4 regions of the Burkholderia pulmonis genome follow, and region 4 is predicted to be linked to each of the others. Evidence: riboswitches for the same ligand, from Rfam matches in the RefSeq annotation. Region 4 holds a riboswitch; each other region holds the start of a gene.
What was found. Region 4 has a riboswitch for cobalamin ahead of AC5LXK_RS13170 (FecCD family ABC transporter permease). Riboswitches for the same ligand answer to the same signal wherever they lie in the genome.
Positions count from the first base shown of each region.

Region 1 (4,168 bases), on a different replicon from region 4:
CGCGGTGCGACCGAGCGTGTTGTAGCCGTACGCGGTCATGTACTGGCGATCGAACAGGTTCGACAGCGTGGCCGATACCGTCAGGTGCGAATTGATCCGGTATGACGCGCGCAGGTTCACGGTCAGGTACGACGGCAGGTACGTCGTGTTGGCCGGATCGTCGAACGTCGTGCCGCCGTAGTTCAGCGACGCGCCCGTGCTCAGCGCGTGCAGGTGCAGCTCGTCCCACGTGTGGTCGACGTTCAGGCTGACCGTCTGGCGCGGCCGGCGGTTGAGCCAGCTGTCGTTGGTCTCGTCCTGCGGATCGAGGAGGCCGATCGCGACGCTGACCGGCGTGTACTGGCCGATCGTCCCCTTGTACGACAGGTCGACGCCGCGAATATGCGCACGGCCGATGTTCATCGGCGAGAACGTTGCCGGGTTGTACGCGATCAGGTTGGAGACGCGCGTGTCGTAGATCGCGGCCGTGAACGTGCCGTACGACGTGTTCGCATCGAGCGCGGCCTCGACCGTGTTGCTGCGTTCCGGGCTGAGGTTCGGGTTGCCGTAGCCGGGGTAGTACAGGTCGTTGAAGGTCGGCAACCGGAACGCATTGCCGTACGACACGCGCGCCGTGTAGACCGGCGTGATCGCCCACGACAGCGCCGCGTTGCCGGTATTCACCGACTGTCCGGCGATGATTTCGTGACGGCCCGCGAGGAACATCGTCACGCTGCCGAGCGTGGCCGACTGATGCAGCGAGAACGCGGAATCGTTGCGCGTCGGCACGCCGCTCGGAATGTCGACCGGCAGGAAGGCCTGTTCGCGCGTGAAGTCGTACGCGAGCTTCGTTTCGCCGGACAGCGGCAGGCCGAACAGGTGGAACCCGTGTTCCTGGTGCGTCAGCGACGTCGACGTCGTGATGCGCTGCGAGTTGATCTGGTCGGTCGGGATGGTCGGATTGCTCGCATACAGGAACGCCCGATCGTTCGCATAACCGAACGACTGGTCGAACTGCGTATCCGGCGTGATGTCGAGATGGAACGCGATGCCGGTCGTCAACTGGTGATCGAGTTGACGATCCGCGCCGCCGAGGTTGTCGTAGGACAGGTCGGAGCGGTGATACAGCGCGAACGTCGAGACCGACCAGTTGTCGCGTGCGTAGCCGAGGCGCGCATCGAGATCCTGCGCGTGATACGGATTGCGGCCGTCTTCATGGCCGTACGCGTACGGTCGCGTCGCATCGATGCCGGCCGTGTTGTACGAGTGCAGGCCGAGCGAGTAGGTGAGGCCGCCGAGCGCCGCTAGCGGGCCGGTCGACGGCACGGTGCCCGACGTGCGCAGTTGCGTGTCGAACGTCTTGTTCGAGCCGCCGCCGAACGACACGGTGGTCTGGTTCGGCTGGCTGGAGGCGCGGCGCGTGAAGAGCTGCACGACGCCGCCCATCGCATTCGCGCCGAACGATGCGGCGGCTGGCCCGGAGATCACTTCGACGCGTTCGAACGCCTCGGTCGGCAGGTCGGCCCACGGCGCGATGCCGGTGGTCGACGAGCCGATCCGGATGCCGTCGATGAACACGGCGACCTGGCTGGCCGACGAGCCGCGAATGCTGACCGACGCGGACGTGCCGGGGCCGCCGTTCTGCGAGATGGTCACGCCGGGCAGCGTCGCGAGCGCCTGCGTGATGCTCGGGTCGCTCGGCGACAGCCGGTCGAGGTCGGTTCGGGTGAGGACCTGGGTCGTCGCATAGCGACCGTCGAACGATTCGGGCAGCCGACGCGTGTCGGTCACGGTGATCGTCGGCAGGTCGGCGCCGTCGGTTGCCTGCGACGGCGGTGCAGGCGCGGCGTCGCCGGCGGCGTGGGCGAGGGGCGCGAAAAGTGCGGTCGCGGCGGACGTGGCAAGGAGGTGTCGAATCTTCATGAGGCTGTCGTTGTTATCGGTCTGCGCGTGCGGCAATCGTGAGCAGGCAGTGCCGGTATCGTCATCGGTGGTCTATCGTGCGGCCGGGCCCGGCGGGCAGTCGCCGCGGGCGTCGCTGCGGCGCATGCCGGCAGACGCGATCGGTTCGGCGTGGCATGGGCGCGCGGGCGGGCCGTGCATGCCGGCGGCGTGCCGGCGCAACTCTTCCGGTGCGGAAGCGGATTCGGTAACGATGAACATCGGGCGGATCCTGAGGTCGGGCCGTCCATGCAACGGGCGACCGCCAACGGCGGTGCCGGGCGCATCGGGACACCCCGCCCGGTGCGGCTGCTTGGACCTCGGGTCGATGGCAGGTCTCCTGGCTCGCGGGTCGCCATCCGTGCGGGCCTTCCCGGTTTCCCAGTGGCATGCAGTGGCACGGATTCGCCGCTCACAGTTGCGGGGGCAGCCGCAGATTCGAGGCGTTGCCTCTCCTGCGTTCCCTTTTGATCCCGTCTCCGGGAACCATCAGCGCGCAAGGGTAATGGCGTGCGCTCGGGCGCGTCAATCGCCCGGTTGCGCGAGGATGCGAAAAAACGTCATTGGCGGGCAATCGCTTTCGAAATTCTGTCTTTTATGCGCCCGGGCCGCATTTCACGTCTGACGAAACCGGCTGGCCGGATGTCGCGCCAGTGCGCCGGAACCGGCTCGGCGCGATGCCCGTCCAGCGCACGAACGCGCGCCGGAATGCCTCTTCGCCGCCGAAGCCGAGATACGCGGCCACGCGTGTAATCGGCCAGTCCGTCTCGTGCAGGCAGTGTCGCGCCGAGTCGGCCAGGCACTGCTCGCGCAGCACGTGATAGCCGCTGCCTTCCGCCGCCAGCCGCCGCCGCAGCGTCGCCTCGCTGACGCCGAGCCACGCGGCCAGCTCCGCGAGTGCCGGCAGCGCCTGTTCGCGCGCAAGCGCCGCATCGAGAAAGCCGCGCACCTGCTGCGCCCAGGACACGACGGCCGGCGCCGCATCGATCAGACGAAACGGGAAATCGACGAGGAATGCGTCGAGTTCGCCCGGCTGGCGGATCACGCGGCAATCGAGCAGCGCCGCATCGAACGCGAAGCCGTAGGTCGAGCGGCCGACGTCGACCGGTGCGTTGAACAACCCGAGCAGCGGCATCGCGTCGTCACGGCGTGGATGGCCGAGCCACACGTCGGTCGGCCGCAGCGGCTGCCCGATCAGCCAGCCGAACAGCTGCAGATAGCAGAACAGCCCGGTCAGGTCGACGAGGCACGCAGCCGGGCTGCGCGTGCGGCGCAGCGAATCCATCCGGAACGTCGCGCGTCCTTCGCGCACCGCGAGCGACAGCCCGCCGGCGCGCGGCGTCAGCATCTCGCAGAAGTCGCGCGCGCAGCGGATCGCGTCGGCGAGCGTCGCGCAGCTCAGCAGGCAGCGGCACATCAGGTCGACTTCCTGCTTGCGCATCGGCGGATGGCCGTTGCCGCGCGCGACCTGCGCCTCGAGCCGCTCGATCGCGTCGCGGTACAGCGCGACGAAGCCGCCCGGCGCCGTCTCCGCTTGCGGTGGTTGTGCCGCGCGCTCGGCCGGCGGCGCGCCGCTGCGCGTGAGTTCGCTCAGCAGGCGTGCGCCGAGACCCGGCAGCACGCGTCCGCTCGCCGGCAATACACGCTGTTTCATGAGTCTCCCGATCTGATCGCTGCGACAGGGGCCGGTGAGCGGGCCGGTAGGGGTTCGTGAGCCGCGTCCACGCAAGAATGCTATCCACGCCGGCCGCCTTCGGCCTCGCCGGAACGGCGTAGGCCGGCCACCCATCCCGACCCGAACGACCACGGACGACACGCGAATGATCCAGATCGTAGACGAAATCACGCTCGCGCCCGAGCGCATTCCCGACGTGCTCGCGCTGCTGCGCGACCGCTACCTGCCGGGCCATGCGGCGCGCGGATTGACGGCGGCCGGCCGCCGGGTGTCGCCGCCCGTCGCGGTGCCGGGGCAGCCCAGCACGCTGTGGCTGACGTGGCAGGTCGACGATGCGCATGCCTATTACCGGATGCGCGCGTTGACCGACGGCGACGTGGTTGCGTTCTGGATGGCGGTCGACGGGCTCTGCGACGCGCGCCGCCGCCATGTGATGGCGGACGCCGATGCGCCGCTGCCCGCACTGACGGAGGTCGACCATGCGGCATGACACGGCCCAGGTATTCGCGTCGGCGGATCGCGACGCAGAGGCGGTCGAGCACGCATTGCGCGAGGCGGCGCAGGCGCTGCCGG
Region 1 covers NZ_OZ480187.1:1,499,070-1,503,237, forward strand. Annotated here, with positions in the region: gene AC5LXK_RS23485 (TonB-dependent receptor domain-containing protein) at 1-1,902, opposite strand, end outside; cobalamin riboswitch at 2,234-2,426, opposite strand; gene AC5LXK_RS23490 (AraC family transcriptional regulator) at 2,516-3,574, opposite strand; gene AC5LXK_RS23495 (hypothetical protein) at 3,741-4,085, shown strand; gene AC5LXK_RS23500 (Dabb family protein) at 4,075-4,168, shown strand, end outside.
Region 1: linked by a shared signal. The riboswitch ahead of AC5LXK_RS23485 (TonB-dependent receptor domain-containing protein) and the one ahead of AC5LXK_RS13170 (FecCD family ABC transporter permease) in region 4 are both predicted to bind cobalamin.

Region 2 (4,168 bases), 960 kb from region 4:
GCAGCGCGACGTACGGCACGCCGCGGCTGTCGGCGTCGAGCATCGCCTTCGATTCGGCCGCGCCGATGAAGCCGACCGGGAAACCGAGGATCAGGGCGGGACGCGGCGCGCCGGCGTCGATCATGTCGAGCAGGTGGAACAGCGCGGTCGGCGCATTGCCGATCACGACGACGCTGCCCGCGAGATGCGGACGCCACAGTTCGAGCGCGGCGGCCGAACGCGTGTTGCCGAGGTGTCGTGCGAGATCGGGCACTTCGGGCTCGCCGAGCGTGCAGATCACGCGGTTGGCCGCAGGCAGCCGCGCGCGCGTGATGCCTTCGGCGACCATCCGCGCATCGCACAGGATCGGTGCGCCGGCCGCGAGTGCCGTGCGGCCCGCCGTGCCGGCGCCGGCCGAGAAGCGCAGGTCGTACACGACGTCGATCATCCCGCACGCATGGATCACGCGCACCGCGAGTTTCTCGAGGTCGGGCGGAACCTGCGACAGGTCGGCCTCGGCGCGGATCGTCGCGAACGACTGGCGGTAGATTTCCTGCCCGTCGCGAATGTAGTCAAGCATCGGTGGTGTCCTGGCTGTGCCGTGCACCCGTCAAACGGGCCGCGGCCTGGTCAATCGTCAGATGGCGCGCGAGCGGGGCGCCGAGGCCCGCGGCCGCGTCGCGCCGGTAAAGGTCGTAATGCGCGGGCGCCACCGCGACGAGCGTGTGCGTCGCGGGGTGTGGCAGCGCGCAATGGCGTTCGCACCCGGTCAGGTGCACATCGACCGGCTGGCCGATGCGCTTGGCGAGCATAAGCGCGTCGTGCTTCGTATCGGCGCGCGCTTTCGCGCAGCCGGTGCTGCCGGCGCACGCGACGAGCATCGCGAGCGGGTCCGACGACGTGCAGACGAGGCCGAGTGACGCGAGTGCGTCGAGCGTCGCCGGTACGCGCGCATGCAGCACGCCGTGGAGAAACACGCCTTGCCACGGCGTCATCGACAGCGTGCCGTCGCCGTCGGTGTCGGCCAGCGCGGCAAGCCGTTCCAGTTGCATAGCGTCGAGCCGCCCGAGCACGAATTGCGCGCCGACGCTGCAGCGCGCCGCATCGAGCGACGCCCGCGCGCCGAAACGCAGTGCCGGGTCGGTGCGCACGCGTCGCCAGCCGGCGAGCGCGGGATCGGCCGTGAGAGGAAAGGGCAGGTAGTGCTGCGCGCGGTCGAGCAACGTGCGCTCGTCGCACGTCGCCAGCAACGCGCGCATCCGCGTGACATCGGCCGGCGCGAGATCGAGGAACGCGAGCAGCAATGCGCGGACCAGCGCGACACACGCTTCGGGCGACACGTCGACGGAAGCCGGCCGATCGCCGTGCGAGACCGGCGGGCAACCGGCCAGCCCGGCCGCGATGCGTACGACGCCGTCGTCGCGACGCCGCGCGGCCAGCCAGATGTCGTGCGGATGATCGAGCGCCGCGAGCGCTTCACCGCCGTCGAGCTGGATCGAGAATTTCGGCGACAGCTCGCCGCGGCGCGGCTCGCGCGCCAGCATGTCGAGCAGCGGCGCGGCCAGCGCGCGGCTGTCGACGAGGGCGGCGGGATCGTGCCCGGCGAGCGGGCTGAGCATGAGATTGCGGACGTCGTCGCTCGCGGCAAGCGCGGCCACGTCGGTGGTGGCGTCGACATGCGGGCCGAGCCCCGCGTCGAGCAACGCCTGCGTCAGCGCGTCGGTCGCGCCGTCGCGAATGCCGCGCAGCTGGAGATTCGCGCGATTGGTCGCGTCGATCGCGCCGGAGCCGCACGCATGCGCGGCCGCGGCGATCGCGCGTGCCTGCCGCGCGTCGAGCCTGCCGCCCGGCAGCTTGATCCGGCACAGCCCGCCGTCGGCAGCCGCGACCACGCGCACGAGCCCCGGGCAGGCCGACGGGCGCACGACGGGCGAGGCAGGAATCGAATCGGGGGCGGAACTCAACGGGATACCGGGACAGTGTCGCGCAGCGGCCAACGCATCGGTACACCCCGCCCGACGCCGACTGGCACGCACGCACTTTCAGGCCGGCAGGTCTCCTGGCTGACAGGTCGGCACCGGCTCCCGGCCTTCCCGGTGAAACCAGTGGCATGAGGGGGAGCTCGGCTCGCTGTCTACAGTTGCGGGGGCAGCCACAGCGGCGCGCGGCGCGCCCTGTGTTCCCTCTTCGGCCCCGAAGGGCACCGGCGAACGAACGGCCGTAGGATACCCGATTTCGGCCCCGGGCCGGCATCGGCGATTTGCGCTGCAACCGTGTCGCAGCATGGCTGTGGCGGCCTGCGCACGGCCGCGCGAATGGTACGATTGGCGGCTCGGCATTCGATCGGCGACAGGCCGGCAACCTCGATGATGAAACTCGGCAGGACGGAGCTGTTCGGCATGGGGATTGCACTGGCCTTGCTGGCCATCCCCGCATGGATGCTGCTGTCCAGCGTGCTGATTCCGTTTGCGTCGTCTGCGGAGTGGCCCAAGAATGTCGGGCTTGCCGGCCTCGGCGTGCCGATCGTGGCAGGCGGAACCTGGCTGTTCAGGCGGGGCGGCATGCGGCCGCTCGTGTGGCTGCTGCTCGGCTGGCTGCTGGTCGCATCGATTGCCGGCATGTATCTGACCTTGCTGAACGCTCTCGGCGGCATGCCGCGCGGCTGACATCGCTGCGGCCGTCCGCGTCCGGACAGGCAGTGTCGACGGCATTCAACGTATCAGCGCGCGGCGGCACGACGCCCGCGCATCGCAACACATGGCAGGGAATCGAACGATGGGGAAGGGTGCATGACGGCGTGGCTGACGGTAGTGGGTATCGGCGACGACGGTTACGCGGGGCTCGGACGCAGCGCGCGGCGCGCGCTGCTCGACGCGACGCTCGTGGTCGGCGCGAAACGGCATCTCGACATGCTGCCCGCACGGCTGCGTGCCGCGCGCGACGCATGGCCGTCGCCGTTCGACCTCGCGGGCGTGCTCGCGCGCCGCGGCTCGCCCGTGTGCGTGCTCGCCAGCGGCGACCCGATGCTGTTCGGCGTCGGCGCGACGCTCGCGCGCCAGTTGTCCCCCGACGAATGGCGCGTGCTGCCCGCACCGTCGTCGCTGTCGCTTGCGGCCGCGCGCCTCGGCTGGGCGCTGCAGGATGTCGGCGCGGTGTCGCTCGTCGGGCGTCCGCTCGCGACGCTCGCACGCCACCTGTTGCCGGGCCGGCGCCTGTTCGTGCTGAGCGCCGACGGCCGCACGCCGGCCGCCGTCGCGGCCGAACTCGCTGCCCGCGGCTTCGGGCCGACGCGCATCAGCGTGTTCGAACATCTGGGCGGCCCGCTCGAGCGGCGCATCGACGGCCTCGCACAGGACTGGCACGTCGACGAAACCGCCGCGCTCAATCTCGTCGCGCTCGACTGCCGGGCCGGCCCCGACGCACCGCGCCGCGCGCTCACGCCCGGCCTGCCCGACGATGCGTACCGCCACGACGGGCAGCTCACGAAGCGCGACTTGCGCGCGATGACGCTCGGGCGCCTCGCGCCCGCACCCGGCGAGCTGCTGTGGGACGTCGGCGCCGGCAGCGGCTCGATCGGCATCGAATGGATGCGGGCGCATCCGTCCTGCCAGGCGATCGCGATCGAAGCGCATGCGGAACGGCAGCGCTTCATCGAACACAACCGCGATGCGCTCGGCGTACCGGGCCTGCAACTGGTGGCCGGCCGTGCGCCCGATGCGCTCGCAGGGCTCGCCGCACCGGACGCGATCTTCATCGGCGGCGGGGCGACGGCATCCGGTGTGCTCGACACGTGCTGGGCGTCGCTGAAGCCCGGCGGCCGGCTCGTCGCGAACGCGGTCACGCTGCAAGGCGAAATGGCGCTCGCCGCGTGGCGCGACAGGCATGGCGGCACACTCACGCGCGTATCGCTCGCGCATGCGGAGCCGCTCGGGCGCTTCGACACGTGGCGCCAGCCGCTGCCGGTCACGCTGTACGAGGTGCGCAAGCCCGACGCGGCCGGCCCGGCCGAAACGGCCGGCGAGTCGAACCCGGCGAACCCGACGGACGCGTGATGCGCGACGAAACCCCCGAACAGCCCGCGCCGCTACGCTTCGGCTATACGACCGGCAGCTGCGCGACCGCGACGTCGCTCGCGGCGGCACGGTTGCTGCTCGAGGGCCACGCGGACGATGCAGTCGAGATCGTGCTG
Region 2 covers NZ_OZ480186.1:1,886,559-1,890,726, forward strand. Annotated here, with positions in the region: gene AC5LXK_RS08735 (precorrin-8X methylmutase) at 1-559, opposite strand, end outside; gene cobG (precorrin-3B synthase) at 552-1,904, opposite strand; cobalamin riboswitch at 2,012-2,202, opposite strand; gene AC5LXK_RS08745 (hypothetical protein) at 2,346-2,645, shown strand; gene cbiE (precorrin-6y C5,15-methyltransferase (decarboxylating) subunit CbiE) at 2,769-4,031, shown strand; gene AC5LXK_RS08755 (cobalt-precorrin-5B (C(1))-methyltransferase) at 4,031-4,168, shown strand, end outside.
Region 2: linked by a shared signal. The riboswitch ahead of cobG (precorrin-3B synthase) and the one ahead of AC5LXK_RS13170 (FecCD family ABC transporter permease) in region 4 are both predicted to bind cobalamin.

Region 3 (4,168 bases), 980 kb from region 4:
TTTCGGTGACGAGGTCGGCCGCATCGATCAGTGCGTCGGGCGCGTGCCGCCCGGTCACGACGACGTGCACCGAATCCGGCCGCGCGGTGAGCGTCGCGAGCACTTCGTCGAGCGGCAGGTATTCGTACTTCAGCACGGTATTCAGCTCGTCGAGGATCACCATCCGGTAATCGCCGCTTTCGATCATCCGGCGCGCCTCGTCCCAGCCCTTGCGCGCGGTCGCGATGTCGGCGTCGCGGTTCTGCGTATTCCACGTATAGCCGTCGCCCATCGTCACGAAATCGCATTCCGCAACCGCGCCGAGGAAGTCGCGCTCGGACGTGTGCAACGCGCCCTTGATGAACTGCACGACGCCGAGCCGCATGCCGTGGCCGAGCACGCGCACGGCCATGCCGAACGCAGCCGTGCTCTTGCCCTTGCCGTTGCCGGTATTGACGATCAGCAGGCCCTTTTCCTGGGTGGCGGCGGCCTGCTTCTTCTCGTGGCCGGCGCGGCGGCGTTCGGTCATCCGTTGATGGGATTCGGCATCGGTCTTCATCGGAAATCGTCCTGTCGAAAGCGAAACAAAGGGTTCAGAGCGGGCCGGCGAGCGCGACCGTCACGCCGTCCCGGATGGATTTGGGGCCCAGCAGCCGGCCGTGCGGCGCAGCGAGCTGCGCACAGGGCTCGGCCACGCCCGCGACGCCGAAGCGGGAAAGCGCCGCGTCCGACGGGCCGCTCGCGGCCAGATCCGGGCGGCTCGCGAGCTGTGCCGCGTCGAACGCAACGAGCGGCCAGCCGCGTCGCGCGCACAGCGTGCGCAGTGCCCGGGCGGATGCCTTGTCGGCGAGCGTGGCGACGAGCGCCGGTTCGGCAGCCGGGTAGCACTGCAGCGCCGCGCGGATCGCGGCATCGAGTTGCGCAGCCGTGACGCCTGCGCGGAAGCCGACACCGAGCGCGACGCGCATCATGCGCGGCCGCCGAGCGCGGCACGCACGGCCGGATCGTCGGCGAGCGCCGCGACGCGGCCGATCACGACGATCGCCGGCGAACCGATGCCGGTCGCACCGACGCGTTCGACGACGGTATCGAGCGTCGCAAGCACGTGCCGCTGTTCGGGACGCGTCGCATTCTCGATCGCCGCGCACGGCGTATCGCCCGGCAGGCCGCCATCACGCAGTGCGGCGACGATCGTATCGAGCCGGCGGATGCCCATGTAGATCACGATCGTCATGCGCGTCGCCGCGAGTGCGCGCCAGTCGGGCTCGTCGACACCGGCGCCGTGGCCCGTGACGAAGATCACGCCCTGCGCGTCGCCGCGCTGCGTGACCGGGATGCCGAGCGCGGCCGGCGCGGCGATGCCCGCGGTGATGCCGTTTACGATCTCGACCGGAAAACCTGCTGCGCCGAGTGCGGCCAGTTCCTCGCCGCCGCGGCCGAACACGAACGGATCGCCGCCCTTGAGCCGTGCGACGCTGCGGCCCGCACGCAAGTGCGCGAACATCGCGGCGACGATCGCCTCCTGCGGCGTCGACGCGTGGCCGCCGCGCTTGCCGACGTGCTCGATCTGCGCGTCGGCGCGCGCATGGTGCAGCACGTCGGGGTTCACGAGATCGTCGACGAGCAGCACGTCCGCCGCGCCGATCGCACGCACGGCCCTGAGCGTCAGCAGGTCGGCGTCGCCGGGGCCGGCGCCGATGAGCCACGCGCGGCTCATTGCGCGCGGCACGGTTCGCACCGCGTCGAAACAGTGGAAAGGGGAAGGCGGGCGGCACAGCGGCGGCCGGCGGGCAGGCAGTACATGACGGATCGGGCGAAGCCCGCGCGAACGCGGGCGGAATGCGCACCCCATCCGTCCCCCGCGGATCGGGCGTTCGGCGAGCGTCGGGCTCGCCCCTTGCGTCGGCCGGTATCCGGGCTGGCCGCTTGCCAGGCCGCAGCCTTCCCGCCCGGCTGACGGGCAGTGGCATCGCGGGCGACCTGGGCGCAGGCGCGGGGAAGCGCGTTGCGCGGGCGGCGTACCGTTGCGGGGACAGCACAGGCCGGGCGGTCGTCCGCCTCCTGTTTCCCGTTTAACTGCATGCACGGAATGCGCATGCGAGCACCGAACGCGGCACATACGATAGCACAGCGGTTTGCCCGTGCGAACCGCCGCGCACGGCCTCCGGCGTGGCCCGGCAGCGGTGCAGAATGCGGCCCGACGGCCCGTTCCGCCTTGACGCTCCCCGCACCGCCGCCTACACTCGCACGCGTTTTGGTGCTCGCGCGCGCCGCTCCGGCGCGCGCAGTTAAACGGGAAACAGGGAGCCTGCCTGCGCCGCAGTCGAGCCAACCTGTGCTGCCCCCGCAACGGTAAGCGAACGCATCGCGCACAGTGCGATGCAGCGCCGCTTCGCCGCATGCCGCACGCATGCGGACGACCGCCACTGGATGCCGCGCGCATCCGGGAAGGCGAAGCGGCGTGTTCGTCAGCCCGGATACCGGCCTAAACGTTGGGGTTCAGCGCCGCGGGGAGGCGGCGCATCGTCCACGGCCGCAGCAGGCCCGACGCCCGGTGTTCGACGCTTCCTCCGCCGATCTGCCCCCGCGCGCATGCGCCGGGCCGGCCCGGCGAACGGCAGGCGGTGCGGGCAGGGCCGGCGGCAGCCGTGTTGGCATTCATGATGTCGACCGTTCGCAAGGAAGCACCATGTCCGATCCGTTGTTCCGCCCGTCGTGCGGCTGTCCGTCCGGATTGCGTGGCGATCTTCCTGCGCGTCACCCGATGCATTGCCACGCCGCCACCGACGCGACGATCCCGTCCTGATTCCCTCTTCGACACCGGACCTACCATGACCCTACGCAAGCTTCCCGTCACGATCGTCACGGGCTTTCTCGGCAGCGGCAAGACGACGCTGATGCGCCACATCCTGCAGCACGCCGAAGGCCGCCGCATCGCGGTGATCGTCAACGAATTCGGCGAACTCGGCATCGATGGCGAAATCCTCAAGGGCTGCGGCATCGGCTGCGAGGACGCCGACGGCGCGCAGGGCGAAGCATCGGGCCAGTTGTACGAACTCGCGAACGGCTGCCTGTGCTGCACCGTGCAGGAGGAGTTCTATCCGGTGATGGAAGCGCTCGTCGAGCGCCGCGCGGACATCGACCACGTGCTGATCGAGACGTCGGGCCTCGCGCTGCCGAAGCCGCTCGTGCAGGCGTTCAACTGGCCGACGATCCGCAACAGCTTCACGGTCGACGCGGTCGTGACCGTCGTCGACGGGCCGGCCGCCGCGAGCGGCCAGTTCGCGGAAAACCCGCAGGCCGTCGACGCGCAGCGCCGCGCCGATCCGAACCTCGACCACGAATCGCCGCTGCACGAGCTGTTCGCCGATCAGTTGTCGTCCGCCGATCTGGTGATCGTGAACAAGGCCGATCTCGTCGGCGACGCGGAGTTTGCGCAGATCGAAACCGCGATCCGCGACGAGATCCCGCCGCAGGTGAAGATCGTGCGCGCGACGCGCGGCGAGCTCGACCTCGCGATGCTGCTCGGCCTCGAATCGGCATCGGAAGACACGATCCACCTGCGTCACGACCATCACGGCTCGGCCGATGACGGCGATCACGACCACCATCACGACGATTTCGACTCGGTGGTCGTGTCGGGCGATGCCAGCACGCGCGAAGCGACGATCGCCGCGCTGCAGCGCGTCGTCGAGACGCACACGATCTATCGCGCGAAAGGCTTCGCCGCGCTGCCCGGCGCGCCGATGCGGCTCGTGATCCAGGGTGTCGGCCGCCGCTTCGACAGCTATTTCGACCGGCGCTGGCAGGACGGCGAAACGCGTGCGAGCCGCTTCGTGCTGATCGGCGAGGATCTCGACGCGGCCGCGCTGCAACGCGCGTTCGACGCCGCGTGCGCGGCCGAGCCGCAACAGGCGTAACGCGCGATGCATCTGCTGCGCACCACGCCGGGCGGCTTCGTCGACGATACGCAGGGCGTCGTCCGGATCGACCAGCAGCCGGCCGACATCGTGATCCTGAGTTCGGCCGACACGACGCTGTCGCTGCTCGCGAGCGTCGTGCCGCATCTGCCGGCCGGATTCCCGAGCGTGCGGCTCGCGAACGTCACGTTCCTGCGCCAGCCGGCGTCGGTCGATTTCTACGTCGACGACGTGCTGCGCCACGCGAAGACGGTCGTGATCGATCACCT
Region 3 covers NZ_OZ480186.1:1,861,909-1,866,076, forward strand. Annotated here, with positions in the region: gene cobO (cob(I)yrinic acid a,c-diamide adenosyltransferase) at 1-538, opposite strand, end outside; gene AC5LXK_RS08630 (cobalamin biosynthesis protein) at 573-950, opposite strand; gene cobA (uroporphyrinogen-III C-methyltransferase) at 947-1,696, opposite strand; cobalamin riboswitch at 1,867-2,104, opposite strand; cobalamin riboswitch at 2,218-2,482, shown strand; gene cobW (cobalamin biosynthesis protein CobW) at 2,811-3,899, shown strand; gene cobN (cobaltochelatase subunit CobN) at 3,906-4,168, shown strand, end outside.
Region 3: linked by a shared signal. The riboswitch ahead of cobA (uroporphyrinogen-III C-methyltransferase) and the one ahead of AC5LXK_RS13170 (FecCD family ABC transporter permease) in region 4 are both predicted to bind cobalamin.

Region 4 (4,168 bases):
CGCTCGGGCGTCAGCACGTCGTGCACGGGGCCGGCCCATGCGTGGCCGCGGCCATCGAGCAGCAACGCATGCGTCGCGAAACGCCGCGCGAGATTCAGGTCGTGGCACGAGAACAGCACCGTGCGCGGGCCCCCGTCGAGCCATGCGGCCAGCGCGGTCAGGCAATCGATCTGGTGATGCAGGTCGAGATGCGCGAGCGGTTCGTCGAGCAGCATCAGCGGCGCATCCTGGCACAGCGTCGCGGCCAGCGCGACGCGCTGCCGCTCGCCGCCCGACAGCGACAGCACGTCGCGCGACGCGAGCGCGGCCAGATCGAACGTCGCGAGCGCATCGCGCACGGCCTCACGGTCGCCGTCACGCTCCCAGCCCCAGCCGCCAAGATACGGAAAGCGGTTGAGCAGCACCGTGTCAAACACGGTCGCGCTGAACGCGTCGTGCAATTGCTGCGGCATCAGTGCGCGACGCTGCGCGAGTTGCTCGGGCCGCCATGCGGCTAGCGGCCGGCCGTCGATCTCGACCTGTCCGCCGGCCGGCGGCTGCAGCCCCGCGAGCGTCGCGAGCAATGTCGTCTTGCCCGCGCCGTTCGGCCCCGCGACACACCAGATCTCGCCGGGGCGGAACGCCTGCGTGAAGCGGTCGAGCAGCGTGCGTGCGCCGGCCTTCAGCGTCAGAGCGGCAGCCATGTAACGCATGTCGCCGGCAGCGGCATGCAACGCGTTGTCCGTCATCGCATCGGCCTCCTCAGCAACATCCACAGGAACACCGGTACGCCGATCAACGCGGTCATCACGCCGACCGGCAATTGCGCGGGCGCGATCGCGGTACGGGCGAGCAGGTCGGCCGCCATCACGCCACCGCCGCCCGCGAGCATCGCGGCCGGCAACAACATCCGCTGGTCGTTGCCGAACGCAAGCCGCAGCGCATGCGGCACGACGAGGCCGACGAAACCGATCGTGCCGGCGGTCGTCACTGCGGCCGCCGCGGCCAGCGACGCGACGAGATAGATCCGCACGCGCAGGCGCGCGACCGGCACGCCGAGCGCGAGCGCGGTCGCGTCGCCGCGCAACAGCACGTTCAGCTGCGGCGCGGCCGGCAGCGCGACGCATGCGGCCAGCAACAGCGCGCCCCACGCGAACCACGGCGCCGTCACGCCGTTCAGGTCGCCCGTCAGCCAGAAGATGATGCCGCGCAACCGCGCATCGGGCGCGAGCGACAACAGCAGCGTGACGAGTGCGCCCCACCCCGCCGCGATCACGACGCCCGTGAGCAGCAGCCGCGGCGACGCATCGCGCGAATCGCCGCGCCACAGCTCGCGGCGTGCAAGACCGAGCACGAGCGCGACCGAGACGAGCGAACCGGCGAACGCCGACGCGTCGACGAGCCACCACGCACCGCCCGCGATCATCGCCACGAACGCGAAGCCGGCTGCACCGCCGGACACGCCGAGCACGTACGGCTCCGCGAGCGGATTGCGCAGCAGCACCTGTAGCAGCGCACCGGCCAGCGCGAGCAGCGCGCCGCACGCGAAACCCGCGAGCGCGCGCGGCAGGCGCAGCGTCCGGACGATATCGGCGAACAGCGCATCGCCGCCATGCGGCACGAGCGACGCGAGCGCCTGCCACGGCGACATCGGCACGCTGCCGATCGACAGCGACGCGACGAACAGCAACGCGACGACGGTAGCCAGCGCGGCCCAGATCGCGGTGGCGCGTGCGGCGCTCATGCCGCGCGCAGCCGTGCGCATGACGCGCGGCGCGTCCGCTGGCGGTAGCCGGCCGGGCGCGACATCGGCGCCTGGCGGATGATTGGGGTCGGCATCGAAGAACATTCCGTCAAGCATTGCGCGCCCCGCTTCCCCGCAGGCCGCGCGTCACGAAGCCCGTGCGGGCTTCCCGTCTCGGCCGGTATCCGGGCTGGCGGCGGTCCGGCTCGCCTTCCCGCGCGTTTCACGCGCAGTGGCCCGCGCCCGCGTGCGACAGCTGCACGCAAAACGCGCCCGAGCCGGCCTGCGTCAACGAACGCGGCCGCTTACCGTTGCGGGGGCAGCGCAGGTTGACACGCTCCCGGAGCGTGCGCCCTGCTTCCCGTTTAACCGCGCGTGCCACGCGCGAGCACCGAGGCGGCGCCAGTTTAGGAGCCGGTCGCACAAGCGTCAAGGAAGCGCCCGAACCCGCGCATGAAGCACCGATTCACGGCAAGAAGCAGGGCAGTTACGACTGGAAACGTTACAGATGTCGGTTTGCGCGTTATTCCGCGCTAAAATGCTGGGTCTTTAGAGGACGCAGCAAATGCTCAACGAACTCGAAACCTTATCTCAAAATATTGGCCGTCTGATTTCGCTGAACAAGCGCTATCACTCGGAACGGCTCGCGCTCGAGGAGCAGGTCGCGCAATTGCGCGCGGAAGCGGACACGGTCCGCGCGGAACTCGCGGAACTGCGCGACGAACGCAATGCGCTCGCGGCCGAGCGTGACACGCTGTCGGCAAAGATCGACGACGCTCAGGTGAAACTGAACGCGATTCTCGAAAAGCTGCCGCGCTCGAAAAGCGCGGAGCAAGCCGACAACCAGCTCGACCTGCTGGATGCGCAGGCGCGTGCGGATGGCGATGACGCGGCCAGCCACGGAGAACATGCATGAGCACCAAGCAGATCGAAGTCTCGATCCTCGGTCAGCCCTATCGGCTCGCCTGTTCGGCCGAGACCGAAGCGGCGCTGCTCGAGGCAGTCGCGCGCGTCGACGCCGAAATGTCGAAAATCCGCTCGAACAGCTCGGTGCGCGGCACCGATCGCATTGCGGTGATGGCGGCGCTGTCGCTCGCATCGGAATTGCTGCGGCTGCAAACGAGCGTGCGACACGGTGAAGCATTTCCGGCGGAGGAAATCCGTCGTACAATGCATCAGATGAACGAACAGCTCGGCGCGGTGCTCGCACAGCACGAGACGCAGTAACGTTTTAATCGATGCGTCGATTCCCCTTGATCTCGGCGATCAACGGTGGTCAAATTGGCGCATCGAAGAATCACAGTTCAGTCAGCTTCCCTGCCTGGTTCGCCAAGGTCATATATTCCTTGAACCAATGCCATGTGCACGGTTGCGGAAATTTGTAGCACGGGCGCGCGCGTCACTCTGTCTGATGTACCCGAAGTGCTGCTAACTGCGACCAATTCTGAACCCCAGGTTCAGGATGCCGGCCTAGCGGCCAAGGCGGGGGCCTATCCAACGGCATCGGGCGAATCCCGATGCCGTTTTCTTTTGTAGCAGCCTCTTTCTGCGTCGATCACGATCCATGCAATACTGGCTGATGAAGTCCGAACCGGACGAAGCAAGCATCGACGATCTCGCCAACGCCCCGCAGCGCTCGCTGCCGTGGACCGGCGTGCGCAACTATCAGGCGCGCAATTTCATGCGCGACACGATGAAGATCGGCGACGGCGTGCTGTTCTATCACTCGAGCTGCCCCGAGCCGGGCATCGCGGGCCTCGCCGAAGTGTCGTCGACGCCCTACCCCGATCCCACGCAGTTCGATCCGAAAAGCCCCTATTACGACCCGAAATCGACGCAGGAAGCGCCGCGCTGGCTGCTCGTCGACGTGCGTTACGTGAAGAAGTCGCCGCTCGTGCCGCTCGCCGCGCTGCGCGACCACGACGAACTCGCCGACATGCGCGTGCTCGCGCGCGGCAACCGGCTGTCGATCACGCCCGTCACACGCGCCGAATGGCGGTTCATCACCGAAAAGCTGATGAAGTAGGCGTGCGCCAAAGGTCAAATCTGGTCAGCCTGTACCGCCGCGACGGAACTCGCGGCACTTTCGCGCAGCCTAAGCAACCGCTGTCGGCCGATCGGGCCGGCTGTCGTTTTTTTGTCGCGCGGTACGCCCGCGTCGTGCACGCGTGATCCGCGTGCACGCCCTCGCACAAGGAGTCCAACAATGACCAAGAAATCCGCACTCGCGCTGTCGCTCGCCCTCGCCGCCGCCGTTCCCGTCGCGCTGACGCTCGCGTCGCCCGCCGCGCACGCACAGACGGCGAATCCGCATTTTCCGGAGCCGGCCGGCGTGCTGTCGCTTTCGTCGCAGGCCAGTGCAGACGTGCCGCAGGACATCATCCACATCACGCTGTTCTACGAGCAGCAGGCCAAGGATCCGGGCAGCCTGACGGCGCAATTGAA
Region 4 covers NZ_OZ480186.1:2,843,912-2,848,079, forward strand. Annotated here, with positions in the region: gene AC5LXK_RS13165 (ABC transporter ATP-binding protein) at 1-728, opposite strand, end outside; gene AC5LXK_RS13170 (FecCD family ABC transporter permease) at 725-1,723, opposite strand; cobalamin riboswitch at 1,883-2,134, opposite strand; gene AC5LXK_RS13175 (ATPase) at 2,289-2,639, shown strand; gene AC5LXK_RS13180 (cell division protein ZapA) at 2,636-2,950, shown strand; RNA gene ssrS (6S RNA) at 3,035-3,216, shown strand; gene AC5LXK_RS13190 (EVE domain-containing protein) at 3,288-3,749, shown strand; gene AC5LXK_RS13195 (SIMPL domain-containing protein) at 3,930-4,168, shown strand, end outside.